Regions from separate parts of the Paraglaciecola aestuariivivens genome, predicted to be linked through region 4. Evidence: predicted binding sites of a transcription regulator. Region 4 holds the regulator's gene; each other region holds the start of a gene.
The links. The regulator sigma-54, encoded in region 4, starts transcription at its own class of promoters, with help from an activator protein. The targets are predictions, from matches to a motif close to GTTGGCACGNNNNTNGNNT.

Region 1 (4,345 bases), on a different contig from region 4:
GTGACTTTTGGTTCCGAGGATTTGGATTGGAGTGAAAGTATAGCTGAACTGCTTAACAATCAACCGCGAATTGCGCCTTTGTGGGATGACCTGTCGCCAAATAATGGTGGCAACGTCAGCTATGCGCTGGAGGCCGGTAGTTTCATACTGGTGTATGATAACGTGCCTGAATTTCCTAATACAGGTGCGAATAGCTTTAAGCTGACACTTCGCGATGATGGCAGCTATACCATTGAATATGGTGTCATTTCTGCTGTTGATGGGCTGGTAGGCAGTACACAAGGTGGGGGAGTAGCAGATCCTGGTGGAAGTGACCTCAGCGTTTTGGGGAGTTTATTCTCTAGCGGTACCCAATATGAATTGTTTAACGCTGGTAATCCGAATGATCTTAGTGGAGCTGTTCTGGAGTTTACTCCTTAATTATTAATTAATGCCAGCTACGGTAGTTTATTCTGCCGTTTGCTGGCTTTTATAAAAGAGCCTAATGCACAATCAAATTGAAGTAATTAGCATCACTTCTGAGCATTCTCGAAGAACCGCAAATTGATGTAAATTCTATATTCTTTAAATCATTTGCCTTGAATAGTATGAATCAGTAGAGTTGACAGATACGCTTCTGTAATTTATCTACCAAGGAGCTGGAGGCCATATTATAGTGTTTTTAAATAAAAGTAGTGTACAGAGAACTAACCCTTGGACAACTTATTAACCCCAATCAACCAATTCCTTCAATGCTCAACCCCTCAAAGTTGGATAGATAAGGCTATTAAGCCAGAGAATCTGGCAAACTTGCTAGTAGACCATGCAAATTGTGAATTAAAAGCCGCACAAACTGCCATGCTGCTATTACGCCGTTATGCCGTTGACCAGCCAAGTGGCGAAGCCTTATTAGCCTGGTTGAAGCCCTATGAAGATTTTGTCTATCGTAAAATAGGCGAGGGGGATTTTAGCCAACAACAAAGCTTATCTAAAAAGCTGATCAGTAAATCTGATTTTGAACACGGTGACGAGCTGATCAGTAAAATGGTGATGCTAATTAAAGAAGAGTTACATCATTTTCAGCAAGTTTGGCAAATCATGCAAAACAGAAGCATAGTTTACAACAACCTTACCGCATCGCGGTATGCTAGGGGGTTAATGAAGCATGTTCGCACCCACGAACCCGCAAAATTAACCGATACCTTAATTTGTGGCGCGTATATAGAAGCACGATCTTGCGAAAGGTTTGCCAAATTAGCCCCATATTTAGACGCAGAGCTTCAGGCTTTTTATATTTCATTGTTAAGAAGTGAAGCCAGACATTTTGAAGACTATTTAAGTTTAGCTAAAACAATTTCCGCTCAACCTATAGAAGATAGGGTAGAGCTATTTAAACAAAAAGAAGCCAAACTGATCCTTAGCCCAGACTCTGAATTTCGCTTCCACAGTGGTGTACCACAATAGCAATAAGCCTAATCCTTAGCGATTAGGTACTACTCGAATTTGGGTGCCAATAGGAATATCGTTTACGTCTAACTCTGGGTTCCAAGCCTGTAGCTCAGCGGTAGTTAAACCATAAAGTTTAGATAAACGGTACAAGGTTTCGCCTTTTTGAATGGTATGAACCGTATTAAAAGGCAGTGCAGGTGTAGATGCTGATACAGCGTCAGTGGCACTAGGCTCTTGTTGCGCTTCGGGCGGTAGTGTTTGACTTGAGTTGCTGGTGGGCCTATCAAGCATCCCTCTTTTAGTTAACAGAATGTATTGACGACTATATTCATTGTAGTGAAACAAACTTCGCAAGGTTTCGCCCAAAGCTTTAGCTTGCTCTTGCTGGCCCAAGGCTAAATGCACCTCTATTGCTGCCCAAAGGCTAGGGGCATCGACTTTCTTTTTATATTGCTGATAGTGAGAAATAAGTTGTTGTGCTTTGACTAGATCTTGTTGTTCTATGCTGGCTCTCGCTAAGGCCAAGTATACTAAAGGGTCAACCTCAGAACTCAGTTCCAACTGGTTTAACCAAGTACTAGTTTGTTGCCACTTTTGCTGGCTAAAAAAGCATAAGCCTATTTGAGTTAATACCTTTTGTTTAATTGGTTGATTTTCATTAAGGCTATCAGAAGCATTGCTGATATCTGCAACAATAGTTTTGGCATAACCTTCTAATGCAGGCCATTTTTTCTCATCACAAAAATAATCTAATAAATTTACTGGTACTTGGGTGTTTGCCCAAGCTTGATTGGCCTGCATGTCGGCAATGGCAGATAAAAAGCTTTGCTGCGCCTCTACGCTATTGCCTTTAGCCGCATGCAACTCGGCTAACAGCACCTTAGCCTTAGGGGGTAATTGTGTGCTGTCTAATTGATTAAGTAATTGCTCTGCTTTAGTTGTATTGCCAATTAATAGATAAGCTTGAATGTGTGACAGTGTGGTATCTGTTGCAGATAGATTTTTCTCAGCCTGAGATAAGGGCGCTTGGTTTGCCGAACGACCACTGCAACCTACTAAGATAAAAAGACTAATTACTAATATCAGGCGCTTCAACAACTCAACTTGTCCTTAAAAAATAAAAACTAACCTTAACGAGTTTGCCCCTAGTCAGTCAATTTTTAATATGAAGGAAATTCACCTCCTCATTTGTTAGATTACATGGCAATAGCTTGCCACATTTTGCTTAGTTTGACTGTATTTAAAACTGATTTTGGGTATGTGCCTATTGATTCTAATTGGCTTACATTTTGCTTTGATAAAATCAGATTTTTTATTAGTAGGGTTTATTTATGGCATCCGTTTCAAAATTTGGATTGATGTTAATCGTCATATTAGTCAATAGTGCTTGCTCAATGTTTGAGTTTGAAACCAGCGGTCGAATCTGTGCTGATGATGAAGGTAACTTTAGTGCCTGTGTTGATGAACCTTTAAAAAGGCAGAACACTCAACAGGTGGATTTGTCTCCAGCAGGAAGTGCTCAACATTTTGTACAAATTAATGATTATACCAAACAGCTGGCACTAGAACTTAAGTCCAACATGTCAGGCCTGTCCTTAACTGGCAGTATAATCGTTTTGCCCTTTGCTTATAGTGGTAGCAATACAGCTGACTTTTCCCAATTAGAAAATGATTTAGCCTTTGGAATGCAAAACGATCTTACCGACTTTGGAATCATCACCGCAGATTCAAGTCTGGCTGAATATTTTCAACAGGCCGGTTCAAAACAAATTGAATTTTCCAATGAGCAGCAAAAAGTAATGAATAAATTTAATGTGTCTTACGTTTTGATTGGCAATATTTCACCAAGAAGCAATGGGTTAGCATTAAACGCTAGAGTGCTAGAGCTGAAAAGTGGTAAAGTTATAGCGTCTGGAACAAAACTACTGCCGAGTCATCTTTTAGCTGCTTTGATCTAACCAATTCACCCTAACTTATTGATTTTTTCTGCCGATAAATTTGTTGTATCCACTAATTAATATCTGTTGTTAAAAGATTTTTTAAAAAAAAACTTAATTTAACTGATTAGTTGTCGATACATAGATGTAAGTCAATTTTTATAAGCTTTTAAAAAGTTAGCTAAATTAATTTTATCAGGTTTTTAAATAGCAGTTGTTTACTAACGATAAACAAAAATTGATAGAAAAAATACAGGGATTATTGGTGCTAAAGGAAGAGCATTTTGTTGGCGTATAGTGCTTTATACCACCTTATAGAAAACTATACATTAGCAGTCAAACCGTTAATTGATTGATGTAAACAGATAGTTTACCGTCTAGTCATAAAACATAACTTGATAACTAGGAGTGTTGCTATGCAACCAAATAAAACAAAACTGGCGCTTCAAATCGGGGCTGTTGTATTGGGAGCACTGTGCGCTTCTAATTCGTATGCTGATACCTTCTCAGTCACTGTTAATACATTAAGTGATGTAACCATTGATACAGTACAACCCTTAGATTTTGGTGAAAATATTACCACTGATGCTAATGGTACATGTGCGATGAGTGCGACATCACCTGCAGGTGCAACAGTATTAGCAGATGATAATATTACCGTTTCTGGCTTTGGTGTAATTACCGGCTCAAGTTGTATAGGTTCAGGCACAACTGTTGCCACTCCCGGTATCTACAGTATTGAAGGTGTGGGCGGGTTGGATGTTTCACTTACATTAAGCTCACTTACTCAATCCGGTGACTTTACTTTTACCCCGACTGGCTGTGGAGTTGTACACGACAATGCAGGTACTGATGGGGATGTTTGTACCACTTATACAGCAGGTACTCCTTTAACCATGACGTTAGCAAACGGTACTGACAACGGCGCTTCTGTTGCCAACTTCGCCCACTTTACTGTTGGTGGAACTTTGGATGTGGGC
Region 2 (4,345 bases), on a different contig from region 4:
TATGTATTCCCGACAGAGGGCCGCACTGAGGAACTATATCTGGCACCGCATTAGGGTGTTTTGTGCCACTTACAAAAATATAATCTGTGGCTAGTTTTTTTAGCTTTAGTTGCATGTGTTCAACTAGGCTCACATTGCTTTTAGGTACTAGCAATTGAGTTTTATCGGTTCCCATACGTTGAGATAGTCCACCAGCAAGTACTATTCCTACTAACATAAGTCACACTTCAAATTAGGTTGATGGGCAACCCGCAAAGTCCGAAAATTTATCCAAGTAAGGGTTGCCAAGTTTTACCCGCCTAACATGGCCAAATGAGTTGTACCACCAGTGTAACCGTCTTGTAGCCAATGAGTGGCTTCTTTATCGGCTAATAGCTCAATTAAACGCTGTTGCAATAAATCACTGTTAGGCGTTTGTAAAAATCGTCTTATGTCTAGTCCTTGCTCTGCAAATAAACATAAATGTAATTTGCCAGTAGAAGAAATTCTTAACCTATTGCAAGTGGCACAAAAATCTTTTGAGTAAGGCATTATTAAGCCAATTTTCCCTTGATAATCAGGGTGGAAAAATTCTTGCGCTGGTCCAGCTGTTTTATCCTGTACTTGTTGGCCCCAGCCTTCTTTTAATAGCTGCTGTTTAATGGGCATGCCAGATACATGATTCTTTTCAAAAAAATTAAGGTTATCGCCAGTCTGCATCAGCTCAATTAACCTAAAGGTGATGGGCGTGGTTTTTATCCAATCTAAAAAATGTTGCAGATCATGGGCATTATATTGCTTCATGAGCACTGCATTAACCTTTACTTTTACACCTAAAGCCAAGGCTTTATGTATTCCGGATAAAATAGCTTTGAGTTTGTCGTGGCCAGTAATGGCCTTAAACATTCTAGGATCTAAACTGTCTATGCTGATATTTAATGATGTAAGCCCTGCCTCTACCCAAGTTTGAATATCGCTATCCAACTTGTATCCATTAGTAGTCATGGCAACCTGGCTCACCCCTTTTGCTTGAGCGCAAGCTTTAATAATATCGGGTAAGTCTTTGCGTAATGAAGGCTCCCCACCAGTGATCCTCACTTTGCTGGTACCAAGTGCAGCAAAGCCATTCACTAAGGTGGTGATTTCGGGCAGGGTTAAAAAGTTACGCTCTGAGTCACAGGCATAGCCTTCTGGCAGGCAATAATCACAACGAAAATTGCATACATCAGTGACAGACAGCCGCAAGTAATGGAATCGGCGTCCAAATTTATCTTCTAACATATTGAGTAACACCTTTCCAAAATGAAGCATTCTAAATTTTGAATACTTACGGGAGGCTGCTTGATTTCTCTTACAACCCTGGCGAATTAGCGTTAGCTAAATTCACGGCTAGATCACCATATCTATGATTTAGGTAAAAAAGCTCGGAGTTATTTAAACGTTGCACATGCAACAGCGTATTTGTACCACAAAATTCCAACACTGTAATGTAAAACCCTTAGGAGCCTGGATTATCTGACCAATAATAAAACGGTTGGCACACAAGTTGTAATTAATCCAATAACGCTATGCAGTTTGCTGGCATTTACACTTTACTTTAACCAGGCAAAAGACAAAGGGTTAGGCATCAATGCTAAAGGAATTCATTAATAAACATAGGCTTTGCGAAGCATTTAGCCACACTGCCAAGCAGCATTACCTGCCTTTGGCTGAAAAGTTAGCACCGCACCAAAGAAGTGCAAGGTCGCCTCTTTTTGTAGGCATCAATGGTTGCCAAGGCTCAGGGAAATCCACCCTTTCTGCTTTTATTCAAGATTATTTATCCCAACAATTTTCGTTAAAAGTGGTGGTGTTATCTTTAGACGACTTTTATCTAAGCCAAATTCAACGCAAAAATCTGGCAATTGACGTTCACCCATTATTAAGTACTAGAGGGGTACCTGGCACTCATAATATGGGCCAAGCGAAACAAGTATTAATTGCCCTTAAAAATCGCCAATCTGTGATCATTCCACGATTTAATAAAGCCACAGATAACCCTCATCATCCCGAACAGTGGACACAAATTAGCGAGCCTGTGGATTTAGTGATTTTTGAAGGTTGGTGTTGGGGGGTCGCTCCGCAAGACACTAACCAATTAATTGAACCTGTTAATGCCTTAGAGGCTGATGAAGATCCTAAAGGCTTATGGCGAAGTTACGTTAATACGCAGTTAGCTAAACATTACCAAGGGCTTTATAGCATGTTCGACCAATGGGTGATGCTAAAAGCCCCTTCGTTTGCAGATGTGTATGCTTGGCGATTAGAGCAAGAACAAAAATTATTAAGTGCCAGTAGTGCTTTAGGTAAGCAAAGCATAATGAATGCCGCACAAATTGAACGTTTTATTCAACATTATCAACGCCTCACTGAGCATGGGTTAGCGACCTTTAGTCAGCAATGTGATTACTTATTTGAACTCAATTCAGCACGAGAAATCATCTCAGCAACAGAAAGGGCTTAATATGCAATCAAGCATACTTATTTTTACTGATTTAGATGGCACCTTGCTCGATCATCAAACCTATAGCTTTGCCCCAGCAAAGCCTATGCTCGACACTTTGTTGGCCAGTAATATTCCAGTGATCCCTAACACCAGTAAAACCTTTGCTGAGTTAATTCCATTGCGTAAAACCTTATCCCTTAGTTCGCCTTTTATTGTAGAAAATGGCGCCGCGGTTTATATGCCAATAGGCTGCTTTGATGTTCAACCTAAGGATACCCATAGCCACAAAGGTTTTTGGGTAAAAGAATTTTCACCACAAAGAGCCCATTGGTTATCAGTGTTAGATGACCTGTCTCAAGACTTTGCAGGACAATTTTCACACTTCTACAACATGAGCAATGAAGACATTTGCCAAGCCACTGGTTTATCACTTAGTCAGGCAAAGCTAGCCAATCAACGCGAATACACTGAGCCAGTTTTATGGCAAGCCGATTTAGCCAATAAACAACGTTTTGTTAAAGCCCTCGAAAAATCTGGTGTGAGCCCGGTTGAGGGTGGTCGCTTTTTACATTTAACTGGCCATTGTAATAAAGGCGATGCACTGCTTTGGTTAGCCGCACAATATGCACAAAATTGGCCCCAGCATAAATTTACCACTATTGCCCTAGGCGACGGGCAAAACGACATTTCTATGTTAGAGGCGGCAGATATTGCGGTCAGGATCCGCTCCTTACATAGCCCCCTTCCAGAGTTAAGCAAAACCCACCAAGTCTTTACTAGTAACGAATGTGGGCCTGCCGGTTGGAGCGCTTGCTTAGATCACATTATTTTTAACTTTTTAAATATGGAGCCAAATTAAAATGGCAGATTTTTACCAAAATGGCATAGTTACCACTCTTCACAACCTTTCAGAGCGTCCAACTGAAGATCTAGAACAAGAGCTTTTAGCCTTCTCTGAAAAACGCCCTATGGCTTTAATTTTACCTTCACTGTATTCCGAATTAGAAGGCCAAGCCTTACCCAATATAATTAATCATATTGCAGAAGTGCCCTACTTATCGCAGATTGTAATTGGTTTAGATAGAGCCAATCTTGAGCAATATAAAAGTGCTTTAGGTTTTTTCTCTAAGCTTCCGCAAAATCACAGATTATTATGGAATGATGGCCCTCGCCTAAAAGCCCTAGATGCTAAATTAGAAGCCCAAGGGCTTGCCCCTAAAGAACTAGGTAAAGGCCGAAACGTGTGGTATTGCATGGGTTATGTATTAGCCACAGGCACGGCTGAATCTGTCGCCTTACACGATTGCGATATACTCACCTACGACAGAGGCTTATTAGCTAGGTTAATTTACCCTGTCGCCAATCCACAATTTAACTACGAATTTTGTAAAGGTTATTACGCCAGAGTTGCTGATGGCAAAATTAATGGGCGCGTATCAAGACTATTGGTCACGCCTTTAATTCGTGCATTACAAAAAGTGCTTGGGCATAACGAATATTTAGAATACATGGACAGTTTTAGGTATCCCTTAGCTGGCGAGTTTTCCTTTAGACGAGATGTATTAAACGATATTCGCATTCCCAGTGATTGGGGCCTAGAAATAGGCGTTTTGTCTGAAATGCATCGTAATTATTCGCACAATAGACTTTGCCAAGCTGATATTGCCCGAACTTATGATCACAAACATCAAGATCTATCGGCGCATAATGATCAGGGTGGGCTATCAAAAATGTCTATTGATATCACCAAAGCTTTATTTAGAAAGCTTGCCACACAAGGTGAAACCTTTACTACCGAGTCCTTTCGTTCGCTCAAAGCTACCTATTATCGAATTGCATTAGATTTTATCGAAACCTACAACAATGACGCCATAATCAACG
Region 3 (4,345 bases), on a different contig from region 4:
AAAAAGATGCCCGTTTAGAGCAAGAAGAAAAAACCGAAAGTGCTCGTCAAAAGTCCATTAAAACCGAACTTGAATGGGTGCGTTCAAATGCTAAAGGGCGTCAGTCTAAAAGCAAAGCGCGTATGGCAAGATTTGAAGAAATGAGCACGGGTGACTACCAAAAACGCAACGAAACCAACGAGTTATTTATTCCACCTGGTGAGCGTCTTGGGGATAAAGTCATAGAAGTTAAAAACTTGAAAAAGTCATACGGCGATCGTTTATTAATTGATGATCTTTCGTTTAGCATGCCTAAGGGTGCCATAGTGGGAATTATCGGGCCAAATGGCGCAGGTAAATCAACTTTATTTAGAATGCTAAGTGGTGATGAACAACCTGATGCAGGCCAAATTGAATTAGGCAACACAGTACAATTAGCCAGTGTTGATCAGTTCCGCGATCACATGGATGGCAATAATACGGTTTACAAAGAAATATCTGACGATTCAGATATTACTCGCATTGGCAATTTTGAATTAAATAGCCGCGCCTATTGCAGCAGGTTTAATTTTAAAGGCACAGACCAACAGAAATTTATTAAAGATTTATCTGGTGGTGAACGCAACCGTGTACATCTAGCTAAATTGTTAAAAGCTGGCGGCAACGTGTTATTGCTGGATGAGCCGACCAATGATCTTGATGTAGAAACCCTGCGCGCCCTAGAAAACGCCTTGTTAGAATTTCCGGGTTGCGCCATGGTAATTTCGCACGACAGATGGTTCTTAGATCGCATAGCCACGCACATTATGGACTATCGTGACGAAGGTAAAATTAATTTCTTTGATGGTAACTACACTGAATATGCCGCTTGGCTAAAAGCCACCTATGGTACAGATGTAGTCGAGCCGCATAGATTAAAATACAAAAAAATCAGTAAATAAGCTGCTAAGCGTGTTGCTAACTTTTCGAGTTGCAACACGCTTTTTTACTGTGTGTAAATTTAGTTTCCTTCCCTTATTAACCAAGTTTGTATGTACCAGCCATTAGCCCAACAGTTTAGCCAGTTAAGTGCGGCCCTTACCGCCAATCAACACTATTGGCGAGGCGTCGCATTTTTTGACTTAAACCTGCCTTGGCTGACACAAAATAAAGCCTTAGCCACTGAATTATTTAAATTAACTTGGCCACAAATTGATGAACTAGCCAATGACGATACAGCCTTAATCAGTTTTCTAAATCGCTATATTGCTGATCTGGATAAAATCCATCAGTTATCAGCCGTTGAGCGCTTTAGTTCACGACATCAGATTACACTTTCGCCGCGCCAGCTAAGTGGTATGCCAGGAAGAAAACAACAACAAGTACAAGATTTTGCCAGTAAATTGAGTAAGCCCTATCAACCCACCTTAGAATGGTGTGCCGGCAAGTCACATTTAGGTTTTTATCTAACGCGCGCCTTTAAGCAACAACTCACCGCCTTAGAGTGGGATAGTCATTTAGTTGAGCAAGCAAACCAATATGCTAAACAAAACCAGCTTAAGCTTAGTTCGCACTTAGTGGATGTCATGCAATCCTCAGCTGCAGAGTTTTTACAAACTAAGCAACATGTAGTGGCTTTGCATGCCTGCGGTGAATTGCACGAACAACTTTTGCATCAAGTAGCTAAAAAGCAGCCTGCCAATCTTAGTTTAGCCCCATGTTGTTATCATAAACGCAGCGACGACCTCTACTCACCTTTATCTAAACTTGGCCGTCAACATGATTTAGTTTTAACCAAACAAGGATTACACACAGCTGTAATGCAAACAGCCACGGCTGGTGCAACTGTGCAGAGCCAGCGCAAAAAGCTGCAGATTATGCGATTAGGCTTTGATTATTTGCAGCGTGAAGTACGCCAATCTGATACTTACTTAGCTGTGCCATCGTTAAGTAACCAATGGGCAAAGGCCAGCTTTGCCGACTTTTGTCGACATTGCGCTGAACTAAAACAGCTTAACTTACCTAAACAACTTGATTGGGCACACTACCTTGCTTTGGCAGAAAAAAAGTTTCAGCAAGTATCTGCGTTAGATTTAGTACGCTTTGCGTTTAGACGCCCAACAGAAGTATGGTTGTGTTTAGACCGAGCCTTATATTTGCAAGAACATCAGTACCAAGTTGAAATTGGAACCTTTTGTTCGCCCCAGCATAGCCCTAGAAACATCCTGATTAAAGCCAAGCGATAATCTTTGCCCTATGAGTAAAAGCCTTTAACCAACCAACAGTTCAACCTCCCAGCGCCAATGAAAAAATTGACTGCAACCACCCCATAAAACACCTTCAAAATAACCATTCAAATATTTCAAACCAAACCATTCAAATATTTCAAACGGACAAATAATCATTTAAAAACAACAAGTTAAAATATGGCATAAGTATTGCCTTATTGGAGAGCGATAAACAAGTAAAAGCGTTTTTACTCAAGACTGCGTTTGAAACATAAAGGAATAGTATAGTGAAAGTTAAAATCTGTAATAACAAACTCGCTATTATAGCGGCGGCATTAAGCATCTCTGCTTTTCCTGCCTTTGCAGGTGACAAAGGAATTCAAGATCTTAATCTCGAACAAGTTGTGACTACCTTAGATGTACAAGAGTTAACCTCTAGCTTAGGGTTACCCAGACTACCTCTATTAGATAGTTTAATTAGACTTAACAACGAAGTTTTGATCCAAGGTAGTGATGTAGAGCTGCTTAAGCAACTAATTGACAAAATTGGTGGCGAAGTTACACATAACTTACCTCTTATTAACGGTATTGGGATCCGTGTTTCAGACTTGCAACTGCAAATTTTGCAGAAGTTACCAGGCATAATTACCGTAACTAAAAACGAAGCTGTCTTTACTTCTAGTGCGTTAGATCATTGTTTAGTCTACGGTAGCCACGTAGTTGAATTAACGGGCAACAAAATCCGTTGGAACCTATACAACGCCAGAGATAGTCGCGCTAACACCAAAAAAATGACCTTTTCTTGGCCAGAAGAGTTAGGCCAAGTGACTACTGTTAAGTTTGACGGCCGAACAGTATTCTGGAGCTTATTTGGACGTCAAGATGGCGAGTTAACCCTTGAAAAAGAAGACTTGCTAAGACACGCAAAAATTAATGCCTTTGATAGCGCTGAAGTAGAGCTTTCTTTTACTCGCTATAAAGCTGACAAGTTCCAGCAAGGCGATTTTTCAATGAATGTACAGTTTGAAGAAAACTGTAAACGCGATCTGGTTAAAGGCTACGACACCCAAGCCAATGTTAACGACAGCAACAGCTATTATGTGAACAACATAGGGGCAGATGAGTTACATCAGCAAGGGATCACTGGGCAAGATGTGACTGTTGCTGTTATCGACAGTGGAGCTTGGGCTAAACATAAGGCTCTGAAAAAAGATACTCATAACAAAAAGCGCATTGTCGCCGCTTATGATGCGATTAACGATGCTGAAGTAAAACCCAATAAAATGACCGATGAAAATAGCCACGGTACCCATATTACTGGCATTATTGCCAATAGTGAGCGCGCTATTATTAACGGTAAAAAACACGATTTTTACCAAGGTGTGGCACCAGATGTTAACTTAGTGGTGATCAAAGCATTTTATGAAGATGGACACAGCACTTATTTAGATGCCCTACGTGGTTTACAATATATTGCCGACAACCACGAAAAGCATAACATTCGCGTGGTTAACCTATCTTTTGGTGCGCCGCCTCGTTCCAACTATTGGGCAGATCCTATTAACCAAGCTGTGATGCAGCTATGGCAAAAAGATGTGGTAGTAGTTACCTCTGCGGGTAACACTGGTCCAAGCGCTATGACTATAGGTGTACCAGCTAACGTACCTTACGTAATAAGCGTAGGAGCCATAAGCGACAACTATACCCAAGACAACCCAAATGACGATACTTTGCTTTCATTCTCGTCACAAGGTCCTACTCATGAAGCCTTTATCAAGCCTGACTTAGTTGCGCCTGGTGGCCACATGTTTAGCTTGGCCAGCAAAGACATGTACGTACCTAACAAGTTCCCTCAATACATGATAGGTAATGATCGCTTTATTATGTCGGGTACTTCACAAGCCTCTGGTGTGGTAAGTGGTGTGGTGGCGTTAATGTTGCAAAACGACCCAAGCTTGTCTGCCAATGACGTAAAATGTCGCTTAATGAGCAGCACTACTATGGCTCAATTTAATGGCAAACTTGCTTATAGTCCTTTCCAGCAAGGGTCGGGCAGTATTAATGCGGTAGACGCTGTGTATTCAACCCGCTCTGGTTGTGCCAACAATGGCATGGATATCACTGCCGACTTAAGTGGTGAACAACACTACATGGGCGCA
Region 4 (4,345 bases):
ATTTTGTTTAGATAAAGGATGTAAACGTCGGGTTTCACTAAAGCGTTTAATTAATATGTCATCGCTGGCATCTAAATAGAGTATGGTCATAGTCCAAGTCGATGGCAGGTAATCAAGAATTTCCACTAACTCGTTGGGGTTTTTGGGTAAGTTTCGAACGTCTATGCTGACCGCAACCTGATCGTACTCGTCTACCACTGTATGGGTTAATGTTGGCAATAAATTAACTGGGATGTTGTCTACGCAGTAGTAACCTAAATCTTCTAGTGAGCGCAATACAATGGATTTACCTGAACCAGAACGCCCACTAATAATGATTAATTTCATTTAAATGATAGCCTCAAATAATTCTTGATCGGTTTTTGCCTTACGCATTTTATCTAAGGTCACTTTATTATTTAGCTTAAACGCAATGGCAGACAAAGTGCCTAAATGTTCTGAGGCTTTATTTTCGGGTACTAAAATCGCAAAAAAGACATCTACGGGAGCATTGTCTATAGCGTCGAAATCAATCCCATGCTCAGTGGTTACCACTATAGCTAGCACTTTTTCTAAATCGCGTAAACGCCCATGAGGTAGCGCAATACCATTGCCAATACCCGTACTGCCCATTTTTTCGCGGCATATCAAACTGGCTAAAATAGTGGCTTGATCTATGTCAATCAAATGCTGGTTGGCAATTTGACTAATCAATTCGAGCACTTTCTTTTTGCTGCTACCTTGAACTGCACATATAGTGCAGTCAGGGTGCAGAATATCTTTTATTTCCATTGCGATTCTAATGGTTGGGGGTTAATGGCGTTTAACTTTTTCCTTGTGCTTTATCACTTGTCGGTCAAGTTTATCGATTAAAGCATCAATGGCGGCATACATATCGGTATGTTCGGATGTGGCAAAAACTTCAGTGCCGCTAAGGTGTAATGTGGCTTCGGCTTTTTGATTCAACTTTTCTACATTTAAAATGACATAAACATTGTTAATGGCATCGTAGTGTCGTTCTAATTTAGTAAATTTTGTGTCTACGTAGTCTCTTAAAGAATCTGTAATATCTACATGATGACCGGTCAGGTTAATTTGCATATCGCCTTCTCCTTCTTCAATCCGCCTATAGTAGGCTCTTACGTTGGTTTGACGGTGGGATCATTAAAGACTCCCGATATTTTGCTATTGTACGCCGTGCCACTTTAATGCCTTGGTCGGCTAACAATTGGGCAATCTTACTATCACTTAATGGTTTACTTGGTTTTTCGGCTGCTACCAGCTTTTTAATTAAAGCTCGAATAGCAGTAGACGAACATTCGCCTCCAGTTTCAGTGGCAACATGACTAGAGAAGAAATATTTTAGTTCAAAAATCCCTCTAGGTGTGTGCATATACTTCTGGGTTGTTACTCGGCTGATTGTAGACTCATGCATATCTACCATTTCAGCCACATCATTGAGTACCATAGGCTTCATCATTTCTGGCCCATGTTCAAAAAAGCCCATTTGTTGTTGCACTATGCAGTTTGACACTTTTAATAAGGTTTCGTTTCGACTTTCGACACTTTTTATAAACCACTTAGCTTCTTGTAAATGCGAACGAATAAACTGGCTGTCAGAGGCGTTTTTTAAGCCCTTGCTCATAGCCGCATATTGTTGGTTTACATTGAGCTTGGGTAAGCTGTCGGGGTTAAGCTCTACTGTCCAGCGGCCATTCTTTTTAGACACAGACACATCTGGGATCACGTATTCAGATTCACCCGTGACTATAGCTGTGCCAGGTCTAGGGTTAAGGCTTTGCAGTAAACGCATAACTTCGCGTAACTCGTCTTCTTTTAGACGAGTTTTGCGCATTAAGGTACGGTAGTCTTTACTGCCAATTAAATCGCAATATTCAGTGATTAACATCTTGGCTTCTTCTAACCAAGGGGTATCGGGAGCAAATTGTTTAAGTTGAATTAATAAACACTCTTGGGCACTGCGAGCGCCAGAGCCAACAGGATCAAACATTTGAATGCGCTTGAGCACCACTTCTACTTCATCTAACTCTATTTCTTCATCATCCATGCTAGCCAGCACTTCTTCGGTACTGATAGTTAAGTAACCAGCTTCGTCAATAGAGTCAATAATAGCCATAGCAATGGCGGCGTCTGTTTCGCTAAAATGGGTGAGACGCATCTGCCATAATAAATGGTCTTGAATATTGTCTGTGGTTTCACCCTGAAAAACTTGGTCGTCATCGCCTGCTGAGCCGGCGCTGGTCATAGATGAAGGCGCAGAAGAGGCACTCAGATATTCATCCCAAGTGCTGTCTAGAGGTAAATCTTCGGGAATATCGTTATTTTGCAGGGCATCACCGGTTTCAACGCTGTCGGCGCTGACTTCTTTTTGTGAATTGCTCTCGTCTTTTGCATCGGCGCTGTGATTGGTTTCTAGGGCTTTTTCGTCACTAGCATTGTCTTGCTGCTCATCTATTTCTAACAATGGATTAGAATCAAGGGCCTCTTGAATTTCAGTTTGTAAATCCAAGGTTGATAACTGCAACAGCTTAATCGCCTGTTGCAGCTGCGGAGTCATAGTGAGTTGTTGGCTAAATTTTAACTGTAAAGAGGGTTTCATTTACTTCTTATGCTTAGTCTGTTGTTGTTATCAGCCGAGTTACACTCTTGATTTGCGACATTTTGCTGGCTAAGTTGGATTTCTTCATATCTATCAGTTGATTATGGGTTGAATCCAGTTTAGGTCAAGGATAAAAATTCGTAAATTAAGAGTCATGAATAGCTTAACTATAGCCTGAATTGTTCACCTAGGTATACATCTCTTACACGTTGATCACTTAAAACTTCTTCGGCAGTGCCAGAAGCTATGAGTTCACCATGACTGACTATGTAAGCTTTTTCACAAACGTCTAGGGTTTCTCTGACATTGTGGTCAGTAATTAACACACCTAAACCGCGATCTCGCAAGTGCTGAATAATCTTTTTAATGTCGTTTACCGAGATAGGATCGACTCCCGCAAAGGGTTCATCTAATAATATAAATTCTGGGTCGGCAGCTAAGGCGCGGGCAATTTCAACTCTTCGCCGCTCACCGCCAGATAAGCTCATACCTAAGCTATTGCGAATATGGTTTATATTGAATTCGTCTAAAAGTGAATCAGCTTGTTGCTCTCTTTGTTCGGTCGAAAGCTCTTTGCGCGTTTGTAAAATAGCCATTAAGTTTTGATGTACAGTCAGCTTTCTAAAAATAGAGGCTTCTTGAGGTAAGTAACCTATGCCTTGTCTGGCACGCACATGCATAGGTTGTAAAGTTAAGGCTTGTTGATCAATAAAAATATCGCCTTTATCTAAAGGCACTAAGCCAACAATCATATAAAATGTGGTGGTTTTTCCCGCACCATTAGGGCCTAGCAGTCCTACTATTTGCCCAGTAGACACCTCTAAACTTACATCCCGCACTACCTGGCGTGATTTATAAGATTTAGCCAAATGTTGAGCTTTTAAAACGGCCATTAAGGTTGGTTTTCCTGTGTTTTAGCTTCTGGCGTCTTAGTGACTGGCTGAAAAGTCGTGATTACCCGACCGCTTTCTTGATCACTGCCCTGAGCAATAATTTGTTCTAATTCCATATTAAACTTTATGGATTTGCCTTTAACACTGCTGGAGTTTTGGGTGATATGGGCATTGCCTTCTAAGCTAAGTGAACGACTATCTCTGTGATATTCAATTCTATCCGCGCTGGCGGTTACTGTACTGCCATCTTCTTGTTTTTGTGAATAGGTTGCAGGGTTGCCTGTTGCAATAAAAATTTCTTTGCCTTCGCCTTTGCTAGCATCAATTTCTAACGCGTCAGCTTTAACTTCTAACGAACCTTGTTTGATCACCACATTGCCTTCGTAAGTGGCTTTTTTGGCAATGCCATCAGCGTTTTGATATTGCGAAGCTAATTCAATCTTTTTACTAAAGTCGTCTTTGCCTGCGTGACTGGTGGCCGCAAACAAGCATAAGCCCAACAAACTAGTGTGATGAAGCAGGCTGGTAAACAGTTTTAACATGGTCTAATAACTCGTATCTTTGGGTTTCTAAGCTTGCGGTAAAGCCGTTACTGTTAATGACGTAATTGGGCCCAACAATTTCTACAGCTTGATCTGAATACATGGTTTTTTCAGCTAAATTCACTTCAACAAATTGTGTTTTAATGACTTGAATATAACCTTGATCGTTCAGACTGGTTATTTGTACATCAGATTCAAATTGAATCCGTTGATCTTCGTATAGTGTGCCTTCATTTGCTTTAACTTTCCATGGATGCATCGACTGAGCAAACAATAAATAATTAGGTTGGGTAAATAGAGTAAAGCCAAGT

Region 1: ACVCDT_RS08575 (FlgO family outer membrane protein) is a predicted target of sigma-54. The motif match lies at 2,705-2,723, and genes of this name have one in related genera.
Region 2: ACVCDT_RS06485 (kinase) is a predicted target of sigma-54. The motif match lies at 1,513-1,531, and genes of this name have one in related genera.
Region 3: ACVCDT_RS10010 (S8 family peptidase) is a predicted target of sigma-54. The motif match lies at 2,384-2,402, and genes of this name have one in related genera.

The regions. Positions count from the first base shown of each region.
Region 1 is NZ_JBRKBA010000004.1:360,629-364,973, forward strand. Features, by position in the region: gene ACVCDT_RS08560 (NIDO-like domain-containing protein) at 1-420, shown strand, start outside; gene miaE (tRNA isopentenyl-2-thiomethyl-A-37 hydroxylase MiaE) at 694-1,443, shown strand; gene ACVCDT_RS08570 (LysM peptidoglycan-binding domain-containing protein) at 1,459-2,523, opposite strand; gene ACVCDT_RS08575 (FlgO family outer membrane protein) at 2,823-3,386, shown strand; gene ACVCDT_RS08580 (hypothetical protein) at 3,782-4,345, shown strand, end outside.
Region 2 is NZ_JBRKBA010000003.1:318,744-323,088, forward strand. Features, by position in the region: gene ACVCDT_RS06475 (molybdenum cofactor guanylyltransferase) at 1-217, opposite strand, end outside; gene moaA (GTP 3',8-cyclase MoaA) at 292-1,260, opposite strand; molybdenum cofactor riboswitch at 1,254-1,421, opposite strand; gene ACVCDT_RS06485 (kinase) at 1,610-2,482, shown strand; gene ACVCDT_RS06490 (HAD-IIB family hydrolase) at 2,484-3,323, shown strand; gene ACVCDT_RS06495 (glycosyltransferase family protein) at 3,325-4,345, shown strand, end outside.
Region 3 is NZ_JBRKBA010000005.1:306,351-310,695, reverse strand. Features, by position in the region: gene ettA (energy-dependent translational throttle protein EttA) at 1-920, shown strand, start outside; gene ACVCDT_RS10015 (methyltransferase) at 1,011-2,204, shown strand; gene ACVCDT_RS10010 (S8 family peptidase) at 2,474-4,345, shown strand, end outside.
Region 4 is NZ_JBRKBA010000008.1:16,432-20,776, reverse strand. Features, by position in the region: gene rapZ (RNase adapter RapZ) at 1-327, opposite strand, end outside; gene ptsN (PTS IIA-like nitrogen regulatory protein PtsN) at 328-771, opposite strand; gene hpf (ribosome hibernation promoting factor) at 793-1,080, opposite strand; gene ACVCDT_RS12445 (RNA polymerase factor sigma-54) at 1,106-2,599, opposite strand; gene lptB (LPS export ABC transporter ATP-binding protein) at 2,767-3,492, opposite strand; gene lptA (lipopolysaccharide transport periplasmic protein LptA) at 3,492-4,034, opposite strand; gene lptC (LPS export ABC transporter periplasmic protein LptC) at 3,997-4,345, opposite strand, start outside.